One region of the Micromonospora sp. LZ34 genome, then DNA from elsewhere that is predicted to be linked to it. Evidence: riboswitches for the same ligand, from Rfam matches in the RefSeq annotation. Region 1 holds a riboswitch; each other region holds the start of a gene.
The links. Region 1 has a riboswitch for cyclic di-AMP ahead of ACVCAH_RS27275 (C39 family peptidase). Riboswitches for the same ligand answer to the same signal wherever they lie in the genome.
Positions count from the first base shown of each region.

Region 2: another riboswitch for cyclic di-AMP. It lies ahead of ACVCAH_RS05905 (C40 family peptidase); the one in region 1 lies ahead of ACVCAH_RS27275 (C39 family peptidase).
Region 3: another riboswitch for cyclic di-AMP. It lies ahead of ACVCAH_RS13540 (coiled-coil domain-containing protein); the one in region 1 lies ahead of ACVCAH_RS27275 (C39 family peptidase).
Region 4: another riboswitch for cyclic di-AMP. It lies ahead of ACVCAH_RS15575 (coiled-coil domain-containing protein); the one in region 1 lies ahead of ACVCAH_RS27275 (C39 family peptidase).

Region 1 is NZ_JBRIQN010000032.1:75,243-80,553, forward strand. Features, by position in the region: gene ACVCAH_RS27260 (Gfo/Idh/MocA family protein) at 1-881, opposite strand, end outside; gene ACVCAH_RS27265 (DegT/DnrJ/EryC1/StrS family aminotransferase) at 878-1,990, opposite strand; gene ACVCAH_RS27270 (alpha/beta fold hydrolase) at 2,224-2,970, opposite strand; gene ACVCAH_RS27275 (C39 family peptidase) at 3,088-3,930, opposite strand; cyclic di-AMP (ydaO/yuaA leader) riboswitch at 4,158-4,298, opposite strand; gene ACVCAH_RS27280 (hypothetical protein) at 4,586-5,311, opposite strand, start outside.
Region 2 is NZ_JBRIQN010000003.1:323,139-328,449, reverse strand. Features, by position in the region: gene ACVCAH_RS05910 (N-acetylmuramoyl-L-alanine amidase) at 1-1,431, opposite strand, end outside; cyclic di-AMP (ydaO/yuaA leader) riboswitch at 1,672-1,808, shown strand; gene ACVCAH_RS05905 (C40 family peptidase) at 1,821-2,861, shown strand; gene dcd (dCTP deaminase) at 2,922-3,500, opposite strand; gene ACVCAH_RS05895 (pyridoxamine 5'-phosphate oxidase family protein) at 3,580-4,128, shown strand; gene ACVCAH_RS05890 (zinc metalloprotease) at 4,191-5,174, opposite strand.
Region 3 is NZ_JBRIQN010000010.1:57,227-62,537, forward strand. Features, by position in the region: gene ACVCAH_RS13530 (heavy metal translocating P-type ATPase) at 1-888, opposite strand, end outside; gene ACVCAH_RS13535 (YibE/F family protein) at 1,214-2,566, shown strand; cyclic di-AMP (ydaO/yuaA leader) riboswitch at 2,733-2,863, shown strand; gene ACVCAH_RS13540 (coiled-coil domain-containing protein) at 2,868-3,884, shown strand; gene ACVCAH_RS13545 (carbonic anhydrase) at 3,990-4,697, opposite strand; gene ACVCAH_RS13550 (helix-turn-helix transcriptional regulator) at 5,005-5,311, shown strand, end outside.
Region 4 is NZ_JBRIQN010000012.1:47,400-52,710, forward strand. Features, by position in the region: gene surE (5'/3'-nucleotidase SurE) at 1-45, opposite strand, end outside; gene ACVCAH_RS15560 (1-phosphofructokinase family hexose kinase) at 42-1,019, opposite strand; gene ACVCAH_RS15565 (SRPBCC family protein) at 1,200-1,667, shown strand; gene ACVCAH_RS15570 (hypothetical protein) at 1,699-2,205, opposite strand; gene ACVCAH_RS15575 (coiled-coil domain-containing protein) at 2,353-3,423, opposite strand; cyclic di-AMP (ydaO/yuaA leader) riboswitch at 3,428-3,559, opposite strand; gene ACVCAH_RS15580 (cation diffusion facilitator family transporter) at 3,713-4,630, opposite strand; gene ACVCAH_RS15585 (HelD family protein) at 4,739-5,311, opposite strand, start outside.

The sequences.
Region 1 (5,311 bases):
ACCGCGTCGCGGAACCGCTCGTGCTCCACCAGCAGCGGCTCCCGCTTCGGGATCGCGTAGCGCACCATGTCGCCCTCGGCGACCCCGCGGAACGCGCGCAGCGCCTCCCACTCGGTGTCGATCGCCCCGTTGGCGTGGAAGGTCAGGTCGGCGGTGAGGGTGTCGGCGACGAAGCAGCCCCGCTCCCCCGTGATCACCGTGGACCGCTCCTTCAGCGGGCTCAGCCAGTTGACCAGGTGGTTGACCATCGCACCGCCGGCGAGCTGGCCGACCGCGGCGACCATGTCCTCGTGCAGCCGGCCGCTGCGCGAGACGGTACGGGCCGACACCGTGCGGTACTCCCGGCCGACGACCCAGCTGGTCAGGTCGATGTCGTGGGTCGCCAGGTCCATCACGACACCGACGTCGGCGATCCGGTGCGGGAACGGCCCCTGCCGCCGGGTGACCACCTGGAACACCTCGCCCAGCTCGCCGGCCTCCAGCCGGAGGCGCAGGCTCTGCAGAGCCGGGTTGTACCGCTCGATGTGCCCCACGCCGGCCACCAGTCCGGCCGTCTCGAACGCCTCGGCGAGCCGAACCGCGGCGGCCACGGACTGGGCGAGCGGCTTCTCGATGAGCGCGGCCACCCCGCTGTGCGCCAGCGCCAGACCGACCTGCTCGTGCAGAGCGGTCGGACAGGCGACCACGGCGTAGTCGACGCCGAGCCTCAGCAGACCATCCAGATCGGGCACCACCGGCGCCCGGAGCGCGCCGGTCGGATCGCCCGCCGGGTCGACGATGCCGACCAGGTCCACGCCGTCCAGGCCGGCGAGGACGCGGGCGTGGTTGCGCCCCATCGCGCCGAGGCCGATCAGGCCCGCGCGCAGCCTTGCCCGCGTCATCGGGCAGCACCGGCCAGGTTGGCGCCCTCGGCGATCCGCTCCAGGTCCCGCTGGGACAGGGACGGGTGCACCGGCAGCGAGAGCACCTCGGCCGCGGCCCGGTCCGTCTCGGGCAGCTCCCACGGGCCGGGCCTGCCGTCCTCGCCCAGGTAGGGCCGGAGGCGGTGGATCGGCGTGGGGTAGTAGACGGCGTTGCCGATGCCCAGCTCGGTGAGGCGCCGCCCGGCCGCGTCGCGGCGACCGCCCGGTACCCGCACCGTGTACTGGTGGTAGACGTGCCGGGCGGCGTCGGCGACCGGCGGGGTGACCATGCCGGTGATCCGGGAGTCGAGCAGCTTGGCGTTGGCCCGCCGCTGCTCCGTCCACTCCGGCAGCTGGCGCAGCTGCACCCGGCCGATCGCCGCGGCCACGTCGGTCATCCGCATGTTGGCGCCCACGATCTCGTTCGCGTACCGCTGCTCCATGCCCTGGTTGCGCAGCAGCCGCAGGGTACGGGCCAGCTCGCCGTCGGCGGTGCTGACCATGCCGCCCTCCAGGGAGTGCATGTTCTTGGTGGGGTAGAAGCTGAAGCAGCCCGCCGTGCCGAACGCGCCGACCGGCCGTCCGGACAGGGTCGCGCCGTGCGCCTGGGCGGCGTCCTCGACCACGGCCAGCCCGTGCCGTTCGGCGACCGCCATGATCTGGTCCATGGCGGCGGGGTGCCCGTACAGGTGCACCGGCATGATCGCGACGGTGCGGTGGGTGACCGCCGCGGCGGTCGCCGCCGGGTCCAGGCAGAAGCTGCCCGGTTCGATGTCGACGAAGACCGGCCGGGCGCCCACCAGCCGGACCGCGTTGGCGCTGGCGGCGAAGGAGAACGACGGGACGATGACCTCGTCGCCCGGGCCGAACCCGAGGGCCATCAGGGTCAGCTGGAGGGCGGAGGTGCCGGAGTTCACCGCGACGCAGTTCCGGCCCCCGACCAGCTCGCCGAACTCCTCCTCGAAGGCGGCGACCTCCGGCCCCTGCACGACGCGGCCACTGCGCAGCACCCGCACGGCCGCGTCGATCTCGGCCTCTCCGATGACCGGCCTGGCCGGTGGAATCATCTCTGTGGTCAGCCCGGACATGGGGCTTCCTCCTGTCGAACAGCGGCCGCGCCCGGACCGGGCGCGGCGCTACGTCGTTCAGATGTGGACAGGAGGGGTGGTGGGTGGGTGATCCGGTGGGGTCGGCGCGAGAAGATCACCCGGACTAACAGGACACCCGGCGCATTCCGGGACGTACGGGCATGTTATCCCGGAGACGCCGGGCGTGGCGGCACAACACCCTGATCTCCGCCGCGACCGCGGTGGCCCGCGGCTCAGCGGTACGGGTCGACCAGGGCGAGCACCGCCTCCGGGTCCTCGACGTGGGCGCTGTGACCGAGGCCGGGCAGCGTCACCACCGGCACCCCGAACTCCTTGAGCTGGGCGTCGGAGACCATCGGGTCGCGCTCGCCCCGGGCCAGCACCACGGGCACGTCGGTCGCCGCCAGCAGGGTGGGCAGGTTCGGCTCCCCCACCGCGAACGCGGCCGGGTCCATCGCCAGCCGCCAGCGGCCGTCGACCTGCCGCAGCCCCGCCTCGACCACCGGATGGTCCGGGGCGAACAGACCGGCCAGCCCACTCACCCGCAGGTAGCGCCGGGCCGCCTCGTCCCGGGTGGCGAACCAGGTGACCGGGCGGTCGGCCAGCTCGGCGGCGCGGGCCAGCTCGTCCGGCGACCAGACCGCCTTGATGCCGAGCCCGACCACCGCGTCCACGTCCAGCCCGGCGGTACGCGCGGCCAGCGTCAGCCCCACCACCCCGCCGAGGGAGTGGCCCAGGACGACGAGCCGGTCACCCGGCTTGAGGCCGCCGGCGACCTGCCCGGCGAGCCCGGCGAAGGAGTACCGGGGCAGCGGCGGCGACCACCCGTGCCCGGCGAGGTCCGGCGCCAGCCAGCGCCCGGCCCACCGGCGCTCCAGCAACGGCGCCCAGGGCAGCCACACCTCGCCGGTCGCGCCCATGCCGTGCAGCAGCAGCAGGACCGGCCGCCGGCCGTCCCGGGTATCCGATTCGTGGTCCATAGGGCGCAGTGTGCCACCGGTCGGACGGCCGGGGCGAGGGGCGCGGGCCGGAACGCGCCGGGCGCCGGCTCCCCGGTGGGGAACCGGCGCCCGGACGGTGCGACGCGGAGGTGGCGGTCAGGCGGAGTAGCCGCGGGTCGCGGCCCAGTTCGCCAGGTCGATGGTGGTCATCCAGTACGACGCCGTCGCCGGGTTCGCCGAGTCGGCGATCTTCACCAGCCGGCCGTCGTCGTCGTAGCCCACCACGGCGATGTAGTGCCCGCCGGGGAAGGAGTGCCAGCCACCGGCGGTGTCGGTGGCGCTGCCGGCGATGTTCACCACGACGCCGCGCTTGGCGGTGATGGCCCGGACCACGTCGGCCTGGAGCTGGTCCATCTGGGCCGGGGTGGCGGCACGGCCGGAGATCATCCGGGTCCGGTACGGGTCGCCCTTCACCACCGCGTTCAGCACCCGGGTGGTGTCGTTGGCGGAGTTGGTGCCCATCTCGGTGGTGCCCAGCTGGGCGCCGAGGGCGTCCTGGGTGCGCTCGATGCCGGTGGCGCTGAGCGCGTTCCGCACGGCCGCCGGGCCGCAGTTGTAGAACGTCGTCTGGGCCTGGTAGTCGTAGTCGAGGACCTTGCGCGACGGCGGCTTCGGCGCGCTCTGCTTGCGGGTCAGGTCCGGGTTCGGCGCGGCCGACGAGGCGGCGGCCGACGGGGCGGCGCTGGACGGGGCGGCACTCGACGGGGCCGTACCGATCCGGGCCTCTCCGCGCGAGGCGGCGGCGGGCGCGTTCCGCAGTTCGGCCACCGTGGCCGCGGCCGGCGCCGAGGCCGGGGCCTCGTCGGCTCCAGCGGCCAGCGCGCCGGCGCCGGTGGCGAGCACGAGGGCCGCGGCCGAGGCGGCGGCGACCTGGTAGGGGCGGTCGGTGGTGATGCGGCGCAACTGGCGCTTGAGGTGGTGCTTCACGGATTCCTCCACGGGACTCGGGGGGTGAGCGGCACACCGGCACCAGAGCGCGGGGGCAGGCCGGCGCGACCGCGCGGACGGCTCGTCCGCGGGTTGGTGACCACTCAGGGAGCGCCCGGCTCTCGGGCGGGGGCGGTTGCCGGCGGGTCAGCTCGCGATCGGGGCGAGCGGCGCGGGCACCGCGGGGCCGTGGAGGTGGGGGAACAAGCGAGGGGTGGGATCGTGCTGCACGAGGATGGAACTCCTTCCGACACCGCCGACCGGGTTAGCTGACGGATTCGGGCGGGAAGAACGCCCTACCACAGGCCTTGGCCCGCGGATTCACCCCAAGGTGCACTGGGTCCCCGGTTCGTTTGATCACGATTGAGCGGGTCGGCGCGGCGTCGCCTCTTGCGATCGGTAACCGCACCAGACGGGCCGACATTACTGGTCAGTCCGTAGCCTGCCAACCCCGTCCACCTGCGTAAACCCGTTTCGGCCCGACAATTTTGCGGGCAGTTAAGCACTGACGCGACTCAATGGGACGGACCTCTCCGACGACGCCAGCGGTCGACAACCGGACAAGCCACCGCCGTCGACCCGGAATTGTCGACAAGCATCGACCGGGACGATCCCGATGACCGATTCCGCGGGCGCTGTGACCGGCGTCACTGGAATAGTTCGGCGATCAGCCCACCCGGGCCGGCCGCCAGCGGGCCGCGGCGACGGCAGGCGCCGGCACCGCCTCGGCGCGCGGTGCGGGCGGCCGACCCGGCCGGAGCCGGGCTGCGGCGGCGTACGCCTCGGCGGCGAGGGCACGGGCCGCCTCGGCGGCCAGCTCGGCGTCCCGCCACGCCGCCCGCTCCCGCTCGGCGGCCGCCCAGTAGCCGGCCAGGCGCTGCTCGCGTACCGCCCGGGCGAGCACGATCTTCTGCTCCACCGGGTGCCGCCGGGAGTCCCAACCGGCCCGGTGGCCGAACACGTCGGACAACTGCCGGGCGGACAACTCGCCCCGCCAGTGGGCGGCCATCGCCGCGTGGTGCAGCCAGCGCTCGCGGGCGGCGTACTCGGCCGGCGTGCGCGGGGTGCGCGGGGCGGGCAGGGCGGCGGCCCCGAGGAACCGGTGGGCGGCCGTGTCCGCCTCGTCGTACGCCTGCCAGGTGCGCTCGACCTCCGCCTGCGCGGCGAGCCAGTCGGCCCGCCGGCGGCGCGCGGTCTGCGCCGCGCGGGTCGCCGCGACAGCCACCTCCTCGGCATAGCGACGCAGGTCGGCGAGGTCGGCCTCGGCCGGCCCGACCGGGGCGGGCTCCTCGTCGGTGGGGCGCTCGGGGCGGGCGACCAGCACGGTGAGCACGGTCAGCGCCAGCACAAGCAGGCCGGACCAGATGGCGGCGGCCCGCGGCACCTCGATCAG
Region 2 (5,311 bases), on a different contig from region 1:
GACCGGGGGCAGCGGGGTGGGCACCCCCGGCGGCTGCCGCGAGCACCCGGTGAAGGCCGGCCGGTTGCCGGCGAAGTCGGGGTCGATGATCACCAGGCCGGTGTCCGGTGTGCCGGTGGACCGGAACGGCGCCTTCAGCAGGTCGAAGTAGTGCGACCAGTCCCAGTAGGGCCCCGGGTCCCAGTGCATCCCGGCGACGTTCGCCGCCACCGTGCCGGGGACGTTGTCGTGGCCGATGATGTGCTGCCGGTCCAGCGGGATGTTGAACCGCAGCGCCAGGTGCCGGACCAGCTTGGCCGAGGTGCGGTACATCGCCTCGGTGTACCAGGTGCCGTGGCCGGCGAAGCCCTCGTGCTCCAGCCCGATGGACTTCGCGTTGACGTACCAGTTTCCGGCGTGCCAGCCGACGTCCTTGGTCTTGATGTGCTGGGCGACGTGGCCGTCCACCGAGCGCAGGGTGTAGTGCCAGCCCACCCGCTTCGGGTCCTTGACCAGGTTGACGCTGGGCCAGAAGTAGCCCTCGGTGTCGTGGATGACGATGTACTCGAGCTTCTGCTGCGCCGGGCGGTTGCCCAGGTCGTAGTTGCCGTAGTCGCCCGGCCGGGGGCCGTACTTCTGGTACGGCGCCGGGATCCACTCGCAGCCGATGCCGATCGGGCACTCCAGCCCGTCGGGCCGCTCGGCGCGCCGCAGCCCGAGCCGGTGCAGGGCCGACTCGTCGGGATCGACCTCCCGGGCCGGCAGGGTCACCGGGTGCCCGTCGTCGGTCGTCCGGCTCGCGCCCTCGCGGAGTTGGCCGTACACCTCGTCGGCGAAGGCGGCCGCGGTGTCCTCGGTGCCGGCGCCGGAGTAGCGGGCCACCGCGCCGTACCAGGCCGCCGGGTCGCTGGCCGCGCCGACCGGGCCGCCGAGTTCCCGCTGGTACGCGGCGAGCAGCGCCGCCCCGCCGCGGATGTTCGCGGTCGGGTCGGACCGCAGCGCCTCCGCGCTGGCGCCGGTGAGGGCGGCGGCCGCCTGGAGGGTCTGCAGCGCGGCGTCGCCGGGAGCGGCCGGCGGCGGTTCGGCCGCGGCCGGCGCGGCGACGGCCAGCGGCCGGGACTCGTCACCGCGCGGGTCCTCGCCCTCGTCGATGTGGCCCCCGGCGGGGAGCGAGGTGACGTGGGCGGCGTCGGTGAGGTGCATCGGGCCGTAGCCGCCACTGGTGCTCGGGGTGCCGGGATGGGTGTCCCAGCGGGATTCGAGGTAGGAGACGGCGAGCAGGACGCCCTCCGGCACGCCGAACTCGGCGGCCGCGGCGGCGTACTGCTGTTGCCGGTCGATCGGGTCGGCGGTGGCGGAACCGGCGGCGGTGAACGGGGTGACCGCCATGGCGAGCGCCGCGGCGGCGGCGAGCAGGGCGCGCCTGCTCCTCGATCTCGTGGACAGATGCATCGGACCCCCTGGTCAGACGGGTGGACGATGCGGCCACCTTCACCCCGGCGCCGGTCCGCCGTCAATACCTTTCCATATATCAACCTAAGAAGAAGAAAACCTTCGAACCGTCCATCCGGAGGGTCGTCGATTCCTTCGGGTACGGAGTGTCACGGCGACACGGGTTGCGGATTGATAACGAGCCTCTCTACTCTGGTCATTCGTCGGCCCGCAGCAGCTCCGTCCAACCCGGGCGGTAACGGTCCGACACCGCCGAATCGCTCGCGAGCGAACCGGGGAACCAGGTAACCCGGGGTGAATCCGCAGCCACTGCGGTAGGGCGACCCCTTCCCGCCCGAACCCGTCAGCTAACCCGGTAGGCGGTACCGGAAGAAGGAGTACGGAGCCCGGTGGCACACCATGCCCCGCGGCCACCGTCGGCACGGTCGGCGTCCGCCGGCCCGACGACGGCTGCGCCGCGCCCACGCTGGTCCCGCTTCACCACCGCACTCGCCGCCCTGGTCGGCTTCGCCGTTATCCTGACCGGCGGCGCCACGGCGGCCCACGCCGAGCCCACCGTCGCCGAGATCGAGCGCCAGATCGACGAGGACTGGAACAAGCTCGAACCGATCATCGAACGGCACAACGCCACCCGCCAGGACCTGGCCGCCAAGCGGAAGCAGGCCAATGCCCTGGCCGCCCAGATCAAACCCCTCCAGGCTCAGGTCGACGCGGCGATGCAGAAGGTCAGCGCGTTGGCCGTCCGCGCCTACAAGGGCGAGAACGTGCTCACCATCAACGCCGTGCTGGGCAGCAGCTCGCCGGGCGAGGTGGTCGGGCAGCTCGAACTGCTCGACCGGTTCGCCGAGCGCCAGCAGCGGGACGTGCAGCAGGTTGCCGACCTGCGCGACCAGCTGGCCGCCAAGAAGGCGCCGCTGGACGAGATGGTCGCCCAGCTCGCCCGGGCCGAGGCCCAGCTGGCGGCGAAGAAGAAGGAGATCAACGCCGAGATCGACCGGCTGCAGAAGCTGCGGCTGCGGGTGTACGGCAACGGCGGCGGCGGACCGCTGCGCCCCGCCCCGTGCCCGGCCGGCTACCCGGGCGGCCCGGCCGGGGTGGCGGTCAAGTTCGCCTGCGCCCAGATCGGCAAGCCCTACGTCTGGGGTGCCGAGGGCCCGAACTCGTACGACTGCTCCGGGCTGATGCTGGCCGCCTGGGCGAAGGCCGGGGTCTCGTTGCCGCACAACGCCGCGCAGCAGCGCGGGGTCACCGCCACGGTCAGCCGGAGCGAGCTACGCCCGGGTGACCTGGTCTTCTACTACGCCGACCTGCACCACGTCGGGATGTACGTCGGCGGGGGCTGGGTGGTGCACGCCTCCCGTGCCGGGGTGCCGGTCAAGATGAAGCGCCTCGACGACGGCCCGATCCACAGCTTCGGCCGGCCGGACTGACGACCGCGTACCACGGGAAGGGGCCCGGTCCGACGCCGGAGCGGGCCCCTTCCGCGCGAGTCAGCGGGTCGGCCAGGTGCGCCACTGCTGCCAGGAGCGGCTCGGCGTCGGGCCCCGCTGCCCCTGGTAGCGGGAGCCGTAGACGGCCGAGCCGTACGGGTGCTCGGCCGGCGACGAGAGCCGGAAGATGCAGAGCTGGCCGATCTTCATGCCCGGCCAGAGGGTGATCGGCAGGTTGGCCACGTTGGACAGCTCCAGCGTCACGTGGCCGGAGAAGCCGGGGTCGATGAAGCCGGCGGTGGAGTGGGTGAGCAGGCCGAGCCGGCCCAGGCTCGACTTGCCCTCCAGTCGGCCGGCGAGCTGGTCGCCGAGCGAGATCACCTCAAGCGTCGAGGCGAGCACGAACTCGCCCGGGTGCAGCACGAACGGCTCGCCGTCGGGCACCTCGACCACCGAGGTCAGCTCGTCCTGCTGCTGCGCCGGGTCGATGTGCGTGTAGAGGTGGTTGTTGAAGACGCGGAACAACTTGTCCAGGCGTACGTCGATGCTGGAGGGCTGCACCAGCGTGGGCTCGAACGGCTCCAGCGCGAGGGTGCCCGCCTTGATCTCGGTGACCAGGTCGCGGTCGGAGAGCAGCATCGGAACACCATAGCGAAGCGGCCGGGGTGACCTGCGTGTCGGACTAGGTGTTAGTACACGTGTTCGATAGAATGTCCGCATGGCTTCCTGGTCCGAATTCGCCGCTGACGAGCCCCGACTCGCCGACGGGATCCGCCTTCTCATGCAGCAGTACGGGCCGGGCTTCGGCTACCTGGCCACGGTCCGCGCCGACGGTGGGCCCCGGGTGCACCCGGTCTCCCCCGTGATCACCGACGACGGCCTGTTCTGCTTCGTGGTCGACTCGCCCAAACGGCGCGACCTGGAGCGTGACGGGCGCTACGCGCTGCACTCCTTCCCGCCGGAGGAGAGCGACGACGAGGCCTACGTCGCCGGGCGCGCCCGGCCGGTCACCGACCCGGCCCGGGTCGCCCGGCTGGCCCGCAGCTTCCGGGCCGCCACGCACGTCGACTGGCGGCTGTTCGAGTTCACCGTCGACGTGGCCATGCTCGCCCGCCGCGACCCGGGCGCCGTGGGTGGCCCCGGCAACGGGCACGGCCGGCCCGCCGTCCAGGTCTGGCTCGATCCGGCGGCGCCCGACGCCCGGGACGCCGAGCCCGCGCCGCGGGCACGCCGGCCCGTCCCCGACGCCCACCGCGAGGCGGCCTGAGCCGCGAACGCCGGTGCCGGCTCCGTCTGTTCGGAGCCGGCACCGGTGGGTGGTACGTCAGATCAGGCCGCGCGGTACGCGTTCCACGCGGTCAGCATCCGGCTCGCCTGGCCGGCGGTGAACTGGTACATGCACGAGTCGTAGGTGTAGTCCATGAAGTTGGTGATCGGGTCCACGCCCGGCGCGGTGCAGGTGTCCCGCCCGGTCGGGCACTGGAAGGCCGGTGAGGCCTCGGGGGCGGTGTCGCTGACGCCGTCACCCTGGCCCGAGCAGCCGCCCTGGAAGGTGTGGTAGAGGTTCAGCCAGTGGCCGACCTCGTGGGTGCCGGTGTCGCCCTGGTTGTAGTTGGCGGCGGTGCCACCCGGCAGCGACTCGCTGAGCACCACCACGCCGTCCATGCTGCTCAGCTTCCGCTGGGGGAAGGTGGCCCAGCCGAGCAGGTCGTCGCTCAGCTCGCCCAGGTACACGTTGAGCGTGTTCTTGCCGCCCTCCCGCAGCGAGGTCTTCATCGACCGCTCCGCCGACGAGCCCTGCACGATCGGGTACCACGCCGGGTTGGTCACCCGGTTGATTTTCTGCAGCTGGAAGCTGAACGCGGTGGCCGCGCCGCCGGTCGCTCCGCTGTACGACTGGTTCAGCACGGTGATCTGCGAGGTGATCATCGAGTCCGGGATGTTGCCGCCGGCCCGGGTGCTGTCCCGCTGGATCACGTGCACCACGACCGGAATGGTGACGGTGGCCAGGGTGGTCGCGCCGGCGCCGGTGCGGAACCGGGCGCGCTCCCGGAGCGCGGCGGCCAGGTCGGCCTCCCGCTCGCGGGTCTCCGCCAGGGTCAGCTCGTTCGGTTCGTGCTTCGCCGCGCCGCCCGCCTTGACGCGGGCGTCCGCGTGGACGTCGGCCGGCTCGACGCACACCTCACCGGGGGCGGCGGAGAAGGCTGAAGCGGCCGGTACGACGCCCACCGCGGCGGTGCTGAGCAGCAGCGCGAGGGTCGTCGAGGCGACACCGGCGGCGCGCCGGGTCAGCAGGTCGGGACGAAGTCCCATGGGCCCACCTCTTTCTGGCGGCATGACAGGGGGTATGTCACGCCGTGGCTGAGAACGTGGGCCAGACGTTACAACCGATCGACAGATTTGAGAACGACCATATGTTGCCGTGGTGAAACTTTTCCTGGCGGCGCGGC
Region 3 (5,311 bases), on a different contig from region 1:
GACCAGCACGGTGACCACGGCGGTGGCGGTGGCGACGTAGAACAGCCCGGCGGCGAACCGGTCGGCCAGCACCTGGGCCCGCCCGCTGGACTGCTGGGCCTGGGCGACCATGCGCTGGATCCCGGCGAGCGTGGTCTCCTCACCGAGCGCCTCGACCCGGACCCGGATCGCCGAGTCGGTGGCCACGGTGCCGGCCACCACCCGGTCGCCGACCGAGCGCGGCACCGGTCGGGACTCCCCGGTGATCATCGACTCGTCCAGTTCGGCGGTGCCGTCGACCACTCGTCCGTCCGCCGGCACCCGACCGCCGGGCCGGACCAGCACCACGTCGCCGACCCGCAGCTCGGCCACCGGGATCCGCTCCACCCGCCCGTCCCCGGCGACCCGTTCGGCGTCGTCGGGCAGCAGCGCGGCCAGCGCGGCGAGCGCGCCACGCGCCTGCCCGATCGCCTTCATCTCCTGCCAGTGCCCGAGCAGCATGATGGTGACCAGGGCGGCCAGCTCCCACCAGAAGTCCAGGTCGAAGGCGCCCACGCTGGTGGCCAGCGAGGCGACGTAGGCGACCGTGATCGCCATGGCGACCAGCAGCATCATCCCCGGCGCCCGGTCGCGCACCTCCCGCACCGCGCCGACCAGGAACGGCCAGCCGCCCCACCAGAAGACCACCGAGCCGAGCACCGGCCCCACCCAGGACCGGCCGGGGAACTCCAGCGAGTAGCCGAACCAGTCCATCACCATGTGGCTGGTCGCCACCACCGGCAGGGTGAGCAGCAGGCAGAGCCAGAACCGGCGGCGGAACATCTCCGGGTCGTGCCCGGCGTGCTTGTCGTGCCCGCCGTGCCCACCGTGCGCCGCGCCGTCCCGGCGGGACGGAGTGTGCTCAGCCATGCCCCCAACATCCCCGAACGGAGACGCCCGCGCGGGCCAACCGCCGGGTCCGGTGCCCGACACCAGCCCACGCGCCCTGCGTCCGGATATCGGGATGGTTACGATTCGGCACGATGGCCCTCCAGATCCCGCACCATTCGTCCCGCGCCCACCGGGCACCGGCGCCGCCGGCAGCCCCTGGTTGGCCGGCCACCGGGTCGACGGTACGTGGCCGCATCGCCACCCTCGGGCGAACCCGCCCGCGATCCGGGCCGGCCCGCCGGCGCCACTGAACCGACCGGCCCGCCGACACGTACCCTGCCCCGGATTCGTTGGGAGACACTCAATGGGCGCCGACCACACCCGTCCCGCTCCGTCCACCCCGCCCGGGGTGCGGCGGATCCTCGTCGCGACCGTGGTCCCGCTCGTCCTCGCCACCGTGGTCGCCGCCCTGCTGCTCTGGCCCCGCGACACCCCCGGGGCCGACCAGGGCACCGACCCGCCCCGCCACCACGGCACCGTCACCCGGGTGGTGACCGAGCCCTGCCCGCCGACACCGGAGGCGCCGGAGGCGACGGCGGGCCCGTGCGGCACGGTCACCGTCAAGGTGGCCGACGGGCCGGACGCCGGCCGGGAGGTGCAGACGCCGGTGCCGACCGGGCCCGGCGCCCCGACCGTCGCGGTGGGCGACGAGATCATCCTGGTCGAGCTGACCGACCCGGCCGACCCGACCGCGAGCAGCTACAACATCGCCGAGCACCAGCGCGGCAAGCCGCTGGTCTGGCTGGTCGTGCTCTTCGCCGCCGCCATCGTCGCGTTCGGCCGGTGGCGCGGGCTCGCCGCGCTGGCCGGCCTGGCGGCCAGCTTCGCCATCCTGCTCACCTTCGTGCTGCCCGGGATCAGCGCCGGCCGGGCGCCCCTGCTGGTGGCGATCGTCGGTGCCGCGCTGATCATGTTCGTGGTGCTGTACCTCACGCACGGGGTGACCGCGCAGACCTCGGTGGCGGTGCTCGGCACGCTCGGCAGCCTGGTGCTCACCGGGGTGCTCGGCACCCTCGCCACCGCCGCCACCCACCTCACCGGGTACGGCTCCGAGGACGCGACCACGCTGTCGATGTTCCAGGCCAACGTCGACCTGCACGGGCTGCTGCTGGCCGGGATCATCATCGGCTCGCTCGGTGTGCTCGACGACGTCACGGTGACCCAGGCGGCGACGGTCACCGAACTGGCGCACGCCAACCCCGGCCTGTCCCGGCTCCAGCTCTACCGCGCGGCGACCCGGGTCGGCCGGGCGCACATCGCCTCGACGGTCAACACCATCGTGCTGGCGTACGCCGGCGCCTCGTTGCCGCTGCTGCTCCTGCTCACCGCGGACTCCCGGTCGGTGACCCAGATCCTGACCAGCGAGTTCCTGGCCCAGGAGATCGTCCGCAGCGCGGTCGCCACGCTCGGGCTGATCGCCGCCGTGCCGCTGACCACCGCGCTCGCCGCGCTGGTGACCACGGCCGGCCGCGCCAAGCCCCCCGCCGGCGACGAGGACGGCGACGGCGAGCCGTCGCGCACCCCTCCGGTTTCCCGGCCGGCCACGGACCGGGCCGACGCCCTGCGGGCGCTCGCCGCGCCGCGCGCCGGAAACACGTCCTCCGCCACCCCCAGCGGGTGGCCCGATCCGGACAGGAGCACGGACACCGCATGGTGAGACTCCGCAGCGTGACCGTCCAGACCGGTGAGCTTGATAAACGCGTCACCTGTCACCGTCCGCCATTACGAAATAACGCATTTAGTCGGCTTCGGGACGTAGATCCACCGGTGGACTCTCGGGTAACCTCGCTGCCGGTCACCGCCGAAGGCGCGCAGCGGCGCCTGCGGTGCCGCCGCCCAATCGCCGCCAGGCGAGCCGGGGACCCAGGTACGTGGGGTGAGTCCGCGACAGCGGTAGGGGCCACTTCCGCCCCGAACCCGTCAGCTAACCCGGTCGGCGGTCGACGGAAGGGAACACTGTGACGGCACCCCTACGCCGCTGGGTGACTCCTGTGGTGGCCGTGTTCGCGGCCCTGGCTGTGCTCGCCGGGCCCCTCCCGGCGTCGGCCGCACCCAAGCCCCCCACCCCCTCGGGGCACGAGGACGACGACTCGAAGCTGATCACGGACGTCATCGAGTCGACCAACCGGAACTACTCGCAGGCGAAGTCCCGGCTGGAGAAGTCCAAGAAGCGCCAACTGGAACTCGCGCTCGAGGTCAACCGGGCGGAGGCCGAGCTGAACGCGCTCGCCCCGCAGGTCAGCCAGATCGCCGCCCAGTCGTACCGGACGGGTCGGATCGGCGCCGTGGCCATGCTGCTGGAGGCCGACAGCCCCGACTCGTTCGTCCGGCGGGCCACCGCCCTGGACGAGCTGAACATGGTCAACGCCAAGCGGCTCGCCGAGATCAACGCCGTCAAGAACCGCGCCGAACAGGCGAAGCTGGCGCTCGAGGCCGAGATCCGCGAGCAGCAGAAGCAGACCAACCTGATGGCCAAGAACAAGCGGGACGCGGAGAAGGCGCTGGCGCTGGTCGGCGGGCTGGGCTTCACCGGGGGCCTGGTGTCGGCCACCTCGCCGGTCGCCCGGGTCGGCCCCGGCCGCACCGCGGACGGCGACTGGAAGGCCGAGTCGTGCAGCGAGAACGACCCGACCACCTCCGGCTGCATCACCCCCCGGACGCTGCACATGTACAAGGAGGTCAAGCGGGCCGGCTTCAACCGGTTCGTCGGCTGCTACCGCCCCGGTGGCCCCTGGGAGCACCCCAAGGGCCGGGCCTGCGACTGGTCGCTGCAGCGCAGCGGCTTCGCCCCCTGGCACAACAAGGACACCCGGATGTACGGCAACAACCTCGCCGCGTTCCTGATCCGCAACGCGGACCGGCTGGGCATCTACTACGTGATCTGGAACCGGCAGATCTGGTTCCCGGCGACCGGCTGGAAGTCGTACAGCGGGCCGTCGAACCACACCGACCACGTGCACGTCTCAATGCTTTAGCGACATCCGCGCCGACACGACACGAGGGCCGTTCCCGGGCGGGACGGCCCTCGAGGCGTCTTCGGCGCTGCGGTTGCGGTCAGGCGACGGCCGCCGCGGTGGCGGTCAGGCGACGGCCGCGGCCGGGTCCACCGCGGGGTCGGCCAGGTCGCCGGGCACCGCGGCCACCGTCCGGACCTCACCGGCGGCCAGCCGGTACGACATCCCGACCACCGCGCAGCGCCCGGCGGCCACCTCGGCGGCCAGCACGGCCGAGCTGTCCAGCATCGCCTCGACGGTGCACGCGATGTGGATGTCCACGATCCCGTCGACATCGGCCACGCCCTCGGCCTCGGCTCGGCGCAGGCTGGGCATGACGGCGTCCACGATCGCCCGCAGGTGACCGGTCGGCGGCGCGTTCGTCTCCACCGCCGTCTTCGCCGCCTGCACCGCGCCGCACGAGTCGTGCCCGAGCACCACCACCAGCGGCGTGCCGAGGACGGTCACCGCGTACTCGACGCTGCCGAGCACTTCGGGGCCGGTGGTGTGCCCGGCGGTCCGGACCACGAAGAGGTCGCCGAGGCCCCGGTCGAAGATGATCTCGGCGGCCAGCCGGGAATCGGAGCAGCCCACGATGACCGCGAAGGGATGCTGCCCGTCGGCGACCGCGGCGCGGTGCCCGGCGTCCTGGTTGGGATGGCGCGGGGCGCCGGTGACGAACCTCCGGTTGCCGGCGGACAACTCGGCGAGCGCCTGTGCCGGCGTGTCCGGCACCGCCGCCGTCGACTCGCGCGACGGGCCCGGTTGGACACCGGGCGAACCGGGACGGCTCATCCCCTCACCTCGTCCTTCGACGTAAGCGACCTGGTCGACCCCGGCCGGACGTCGGACGCGGGCTGCCACCACGGTCACACCGAGCGCAAAGGTACGTCAAGATATGCGTGATATGCATTTCATGTATCACCGAACGCTTGCCAGCCCCGGCCGGCCCGCTCCAGCTACGCCGTCCGGCCCCGGCGACGCCCCCGATCGCCCCGGGTGACGCCCCTCGGCGGCGGGGTCCACCGCGGCGTGCCGGCCCGCTCGTGTGCGGCGGGTCGGTGCGAGGGCGAGACGGAAATCCGGCGCGGCGGGCCATACCATGGCGGGCATGGCGATGACGAGTGGCGGGAACGGGAGCACCCGGAACTGGACGTTCCTCACCAACCACGGGCACGTGCTGCTCGCCATCGCCCGCAACCCCACGGCCCGGCTGCGTGACGTCGCCGACGAGGTGGAGATCACCGAGCGGGCCGCCCAGGCGATCGTCGCCGACCTGGAGGCGGGCGGCTACCTGCGGCGCACCCGGGTGGGCCGGCGTAACGAGTACACCCTCAACCCGGCCGGGCGGTTCCGCCACCCGGCCGAGGCCGACCGCCAGGTCGGCGACCTGCTGGCGCTCTTCACCG
Region 4 (5,311 bases), on a different contig from region 1:
CGCGGCGATCCCGTCGTCGTTGGTCACCAGCACCCGCATCGTCATCGCTCGGCCGCCCGCTCGGCCAGCTCGTCCGGGGTGGTCCGCTCCTGCGGCCGGCTGCCGGCCGGCACCAGCCGCACCCGGTCGACCAGGCCGGTGATCGAGTCCAGCCGGCCGGTGCCCAGGCCGTGCCGGGTGACGTTCAGCGCGCCGGCCGCCGCCCCGGTACGGATCGCGGTCCGCACGTCGCCGCCCCGGGCCACCACGGCGGCCACCCCGGCGGTCATCGAGTCGCCGGCGCCGCTCGGGTCGGCGGCCTGCAGCCGGGGCATCTCCACCTCGAACACCTCGCCGTCGACCAGGGCGAGGGCGGGCTGGTCGGCCCGGCTCACCACCACGTTCTCGGCGCCGCCGGCGTGCAGGTCGTACATCGCCCGGGTGAGCTGCTCCTCGTCGTCACCGGCGGCCCGGCCGTCGGCGATCAGTTCCTCGTGGCTGACCTTCAGGAAGAACACGCCGCTGTCCAGCACCGCGGCGAGGTGGTCGCCGGCCAGGTCGACCACCACCCGGCCGCCGTTGGCGCCGAGGTCGGCGGCGAAGCGCCGGTAGAGCTCGGCCGGCACGAGCGACGGCTCGTTCGGACCGCTCAGCACGCTCACCGGCGCGCGCAGCCCCTCGCCGAGCGCCAGGTTGTAGAGCTCGTCCAGCTCGTGGCGGCTCAGCGGCTGCCCGGGCACGTCCACGACCTCCCGGCGGGCGCCGTCGCGGCGGTCGTGCACGTACCCGCCGCTGCCCGAGTCGCGGACCACCACCTTGAGGTCGACCCCCTCGCTGACCAGCAGCGGCTCCAGCACCTGGCCGATCTCACCGCCCAACGCGGTGCAGAGCACCACGTCCACGCCGAGCGACATCACCATCCGGGCCTGCCAGACCCCCTGCCCGCCCGGGTGCAGGTGCAGCTCCGGCTGGTCGCTCGGCTGCTCGACGGTCACCGTCAGCCGGGGCGTGGGCGCGAAGACCATCACGTGTCCGCTCATCGGTGGCATCCCGGCATGGTTCCGTCCTCCCTGGCCCGACACGGCGGGTGATCCCTCACCAGCTGACCGTAGCCGCGGCGCCGGCCGTCGTCCGCCGGTCCGGCCGGTGCGGGTCGGGGCGTTGCCAGGCGGACCCGGCGTGGGCGACGATCGTCCGACCAGTGACGGTGGGGAGACGGCGTGCTCAGGCAGGATTCCTTCAGCTACACCGTCCAGGCCCGCTGCCCGGTGGCGGAGGCGGCGGCGCTGCTCGCCGACCCGACCCGGCAGGCGGAGCTGCATCCGCTGATCGTCCGGGTCCGCCGGCTGCGGACCCGGCCCGGGGCCCGGGCCAGCTACGCGATCACCGACCGGCTGGCCGCCGGGCCGCTGCGGTTCCCGGTCACCTACCGGGCGGACGTCCTGGTCGACACCACCGACGAGATCGTCACGGTGGCACGGCAGTGGCCGGCCACGACCGTGCGCAACCGCACCCGGCTGCGGGCCGAGCCGGACGGGGTCCGGATTGACGTGGAGATCACCCTGACCGCGCCCGCGCCGCTGTTCCGGTACGCCTTCGGCCAGGCCCGCTCCGCCCACCTCGGGCTGGCCGCCCGGCTGGGCGCGGTGCTCGACCGCGGCCCGGCCGACCCGCCGCCCGTCGGCTGAGCGGTGCACCCGGTCCGCCGCCGCGGCCGGATCAGCGGGCCGCCGCCGCGGTCGGGCGGCGCGCGGCCGTGCGGGCCCGCCGCAGCCGGCCCCACGGCTTGTACGTGGAGAGCACGGTCGCGACGATCAGCAGGCCGGTCGACACGGACGGGGCGACCACCAGGTCGATCCGCTCCCGCACCGGGAACGCCGCGCCGGCCTCCCCGGCGTGCCGCAGCGTCGGGGTGAGCACGAACAGCACCAGCGCGGTCATCACGGTGGTGAGCAGGAACTTGACCAGCACCCAGCGGTGCCGCAGCAGACCCCACGGGGTGAGCAGGGCGCTGGCCACGCCGACCAGCCAGACGGCCACGCTCAGCGGGGCGAAGAGCACGGCGCCGACCAGCGCGGAGATCGGGTAGACGGCGGCCGGGTCGGCGCCGCGCAGCACGGCGACGCCGAGGGTCAGCAGGACCAGGTCGACGCCGAGCCAGCCGAGCGAGGTGACCAGGTGCAGGGTGAGCAGGGCCTTGCGGGCGGGAGGCGGGAGACGGCTCATACCCGACGATGCTGCCGCCGCGCCGGGCCCGGGTCGTCGGGCCGGCGACGACACCCGCGATACGTCCGGGGGCGTAGCCCGGGGCGTGCCGGCGCCGCGTCCGGCGTACCCGGTGACCCGCCGGGGCGGATCACCGGGGGCCGGGCGTCAGTACACCGACAGGTGCACGTGGTTGGTGTGGTCGCTGGACGGGTCGCCGCCCGCCCCGCTGTACGACTTCCACCCGCTGCTGGGCAGCCAGATCTGCCGGTACCAGATCACGTAGAGCACGGCGAGCCGGTCGGAGTTCCGGATGAAGAACGCGGCCAGGTTGTTGCCGTACGTCTTGTCCCCGCCGGTGGCGTCCCCGCCGAAGCCGCTCTTCTGCGCCGCGAAGTCGCAGGCCCGGCCCTTCGGATGCTCGCCCGAGCCGCCGGAGCGGTAGCAGGAGACGTACCGGGTGAAGCCGGCCGCCTTGGCCTGGTTGAGCGCGTGCAGGGTGCGCGGGGTGATGCAGCCGTTGGCCGGGGTCGGGTCGTTGACGCTGCACGACTCGGCCGGCCAGGAGCCGTCGGAGTTGCGCGGGGCCGGCTTGGCCGTCGCGGTGGAGGTGCCCCGGTTGGAGCTGTCCCCGCCGGAGGCCTTCGCGTTGGCCACGGTCAGCGCCCGCTCGGCCTGCTCCTTGCGCTTGGCCATCAGCGTGACCTGCTTGCGCTGCTCGCGGATCTCGCCGTCCAGGGCGAGCTTGGTCCGGTTGGCCTCGTCGCGGGTCTCCTGGAGGTCGCGCAGCACCCGGTCCTCGTTGGCCGCGACCGCGTCGAGCGCGGCGGCGCGGTCCATGAAGCCGTCCGGGGAACTGCTGTTGAGCAGCGCGGACGCCACGCCGAGCCGCCCGGTGCGGTACGCCACGCCGGCGATCTCGCCGACCTTGCTGCTGCGTTCGGTCAGCTCGCGCTCGGTGGACTGGAGCTGGACGGCGAGTTGCTGCTGCCGCTTGACCGACTTGTCCAGCGCGGTCTTGGCGTCCAGGTAGCCCTTGCTGGCCGCCTCCAGCTGGGCGCGCAGGGCGGGGGTGCCGCCCTCCTCGTCCTGCCCGGGTGCGGCGGCGAGCAGGCCGGTGGTCGGTGGGGCGGCGCCGGCCGGTGCGGCGGGCGCGATGGCGACGCCGAGAGCGAGGGTGATGACGATCAGTGCCGCCATCCGGGCGGCGGTGCGTCGTACAGGTGCCACTACTGGCATACACGTGTCCTTCCGTCAGCCGCCGACCGGGTTAGCTGACGGGTTCGGGACGGAAGATCCCTACCGCTGACGCGGATGCACCCCAGGAACATGGTTCCCCGGCTCGCCCCTGCGGGCGATTAGGCGGCGGCCACCGCCGGCACCGGTGCGTGCCGCCGGGCGGAGGCCGGGACCGAGCCTACCGGTGCCCGTGTGACCAGTGCAGCGGAAGTGACTGACGGTGCGCACGTGGTCACCAAAAAATCGGGCATAGCGTCACAATACACACCCAGATTTAAGGTTGTGCTCATTACCACTCAACCGACCCGCAGACCCCAGGGGACGCACCCGGCTCGATCTGCAACGTCGCGTGCTCGATCCGGAAGTCCTGCTGCAGCGCCGTTCGGGCGTCCGCGAGCACCCTGCCGACCTCCGCGCCGGGCGCCATGGTCAGGTGCGCCGAGGCCACCTCCATGCCCGAGGTCAGCGTCCAGACGTGCAGGTCGTGGACGCCGGCCACGCCGGGCACCGCGGCCAGCCGGTCGTGCACCGCGGTGACCTGGAGGTGCTCGGGGGCGGCCTGCACCAGGATGCGCAGCGCGGCCCGCCCGAGCCGCCAGGTGCGGGGCAGGATGAACAGGCCGATGGCGACGGCCACCAGCGGGTCGGCCCACCACCAGTCGGTCAGGGCGATCAGCAGCGCCGCCCCGATCACGCCGAGCGAGCCGAGCAGGTCGCCGAGCACCTCCAGGTACGCCCCCTGCAGGTTGATGCTCTCCCGGGCACCGGAGCGGAGCAGCGCGAAGGCGGCCACGTTGGCGAGCAGGCCGAGGACGGCCACCGCCAGCATCGGGCCGGCCAGCACCTCCGGCGGATGGCCGAACCGGCGGACGGCCTCGACCACCACGTAGACGGCGACGCCGGAGAGCAGCACGGCGTTGGCCAGCGCGGCCAGCACCTCGAGCCGGTAGAGCCCGAAGGTGCGTTGCGGGTCGCCGGCCGTACGCCGGGAGGCGGTGATCGCGGCGAGAGCCATGCCGATGCCGAGCACGTCGGTGAACATGTGCCCGGCGTCGGAGAGCAGCGCCAGCGAGCCGGTGCGGAAGGCGGCCACCGCCTCCACCACCATCAGCGCGGTGAGCAGGCCGAACGCGGCCCAGAGCCGGCCCCGGTGGTGGTGGGCGGCGTGCGCCGCCGACCCGTGCTGGTGGTCATGACCTGCACCCACGCGAACACCCTCCGCCGCCCGTCCGGACCCGGTCAAATATATGCTCACATAGCTATGTATGCAACTGTCGGCCCGGCCGGCACGCCCGCGGGCGGGTCGCCCCGGCCCTCAGCCGGTCGGGTCGATGGTGGTCAGCCGCTGGGTCGCCCGGGAGAGCGCCACGTAGAGCGTGCGTACCCCGGAGCCCGGATCGGCCCGGACCTCGCTCGGCGCGACCAGCACCACCCCGTCGTACTCCATGCCCTTGGCCTCCAGGCTGGTCACCACCTGGAGCCGGGGAGCGCCCAGCCCACCCAGCCAGCCCGCGACCTCGGCCCGGCGCGGCACCGGCGTGATCACGCCGACCGTCCCCTCCACCTCCGCGAGCAGCGCGGAGGCCGCCTCCAGGACGGCGGTCTCCAGCTCCGCCGGCGGCACCACCAGCTCGACCGGGTCGACGCCGGTGGACCGGACCGCGGTGGGCAGCGGCAGGTCCGGGTAGAGCCGGCGGATCTCGGCCGCCGCCACCGCGAAGATCTCCGCCGAGTTGCGGTAGTTGGTGGTGAGCGTGAACTGGTGCCGCTTGCGCCGGCCGAGCGCCTGGTCCCGGGCCCGGGTCAGCTCCTCCGGGTCGCCGGTCCACGCGGTCTGCGCCGGGTCGCCGACCACCGTCCAGGACGCCAGCCGGCCGCGCCGGCCGAT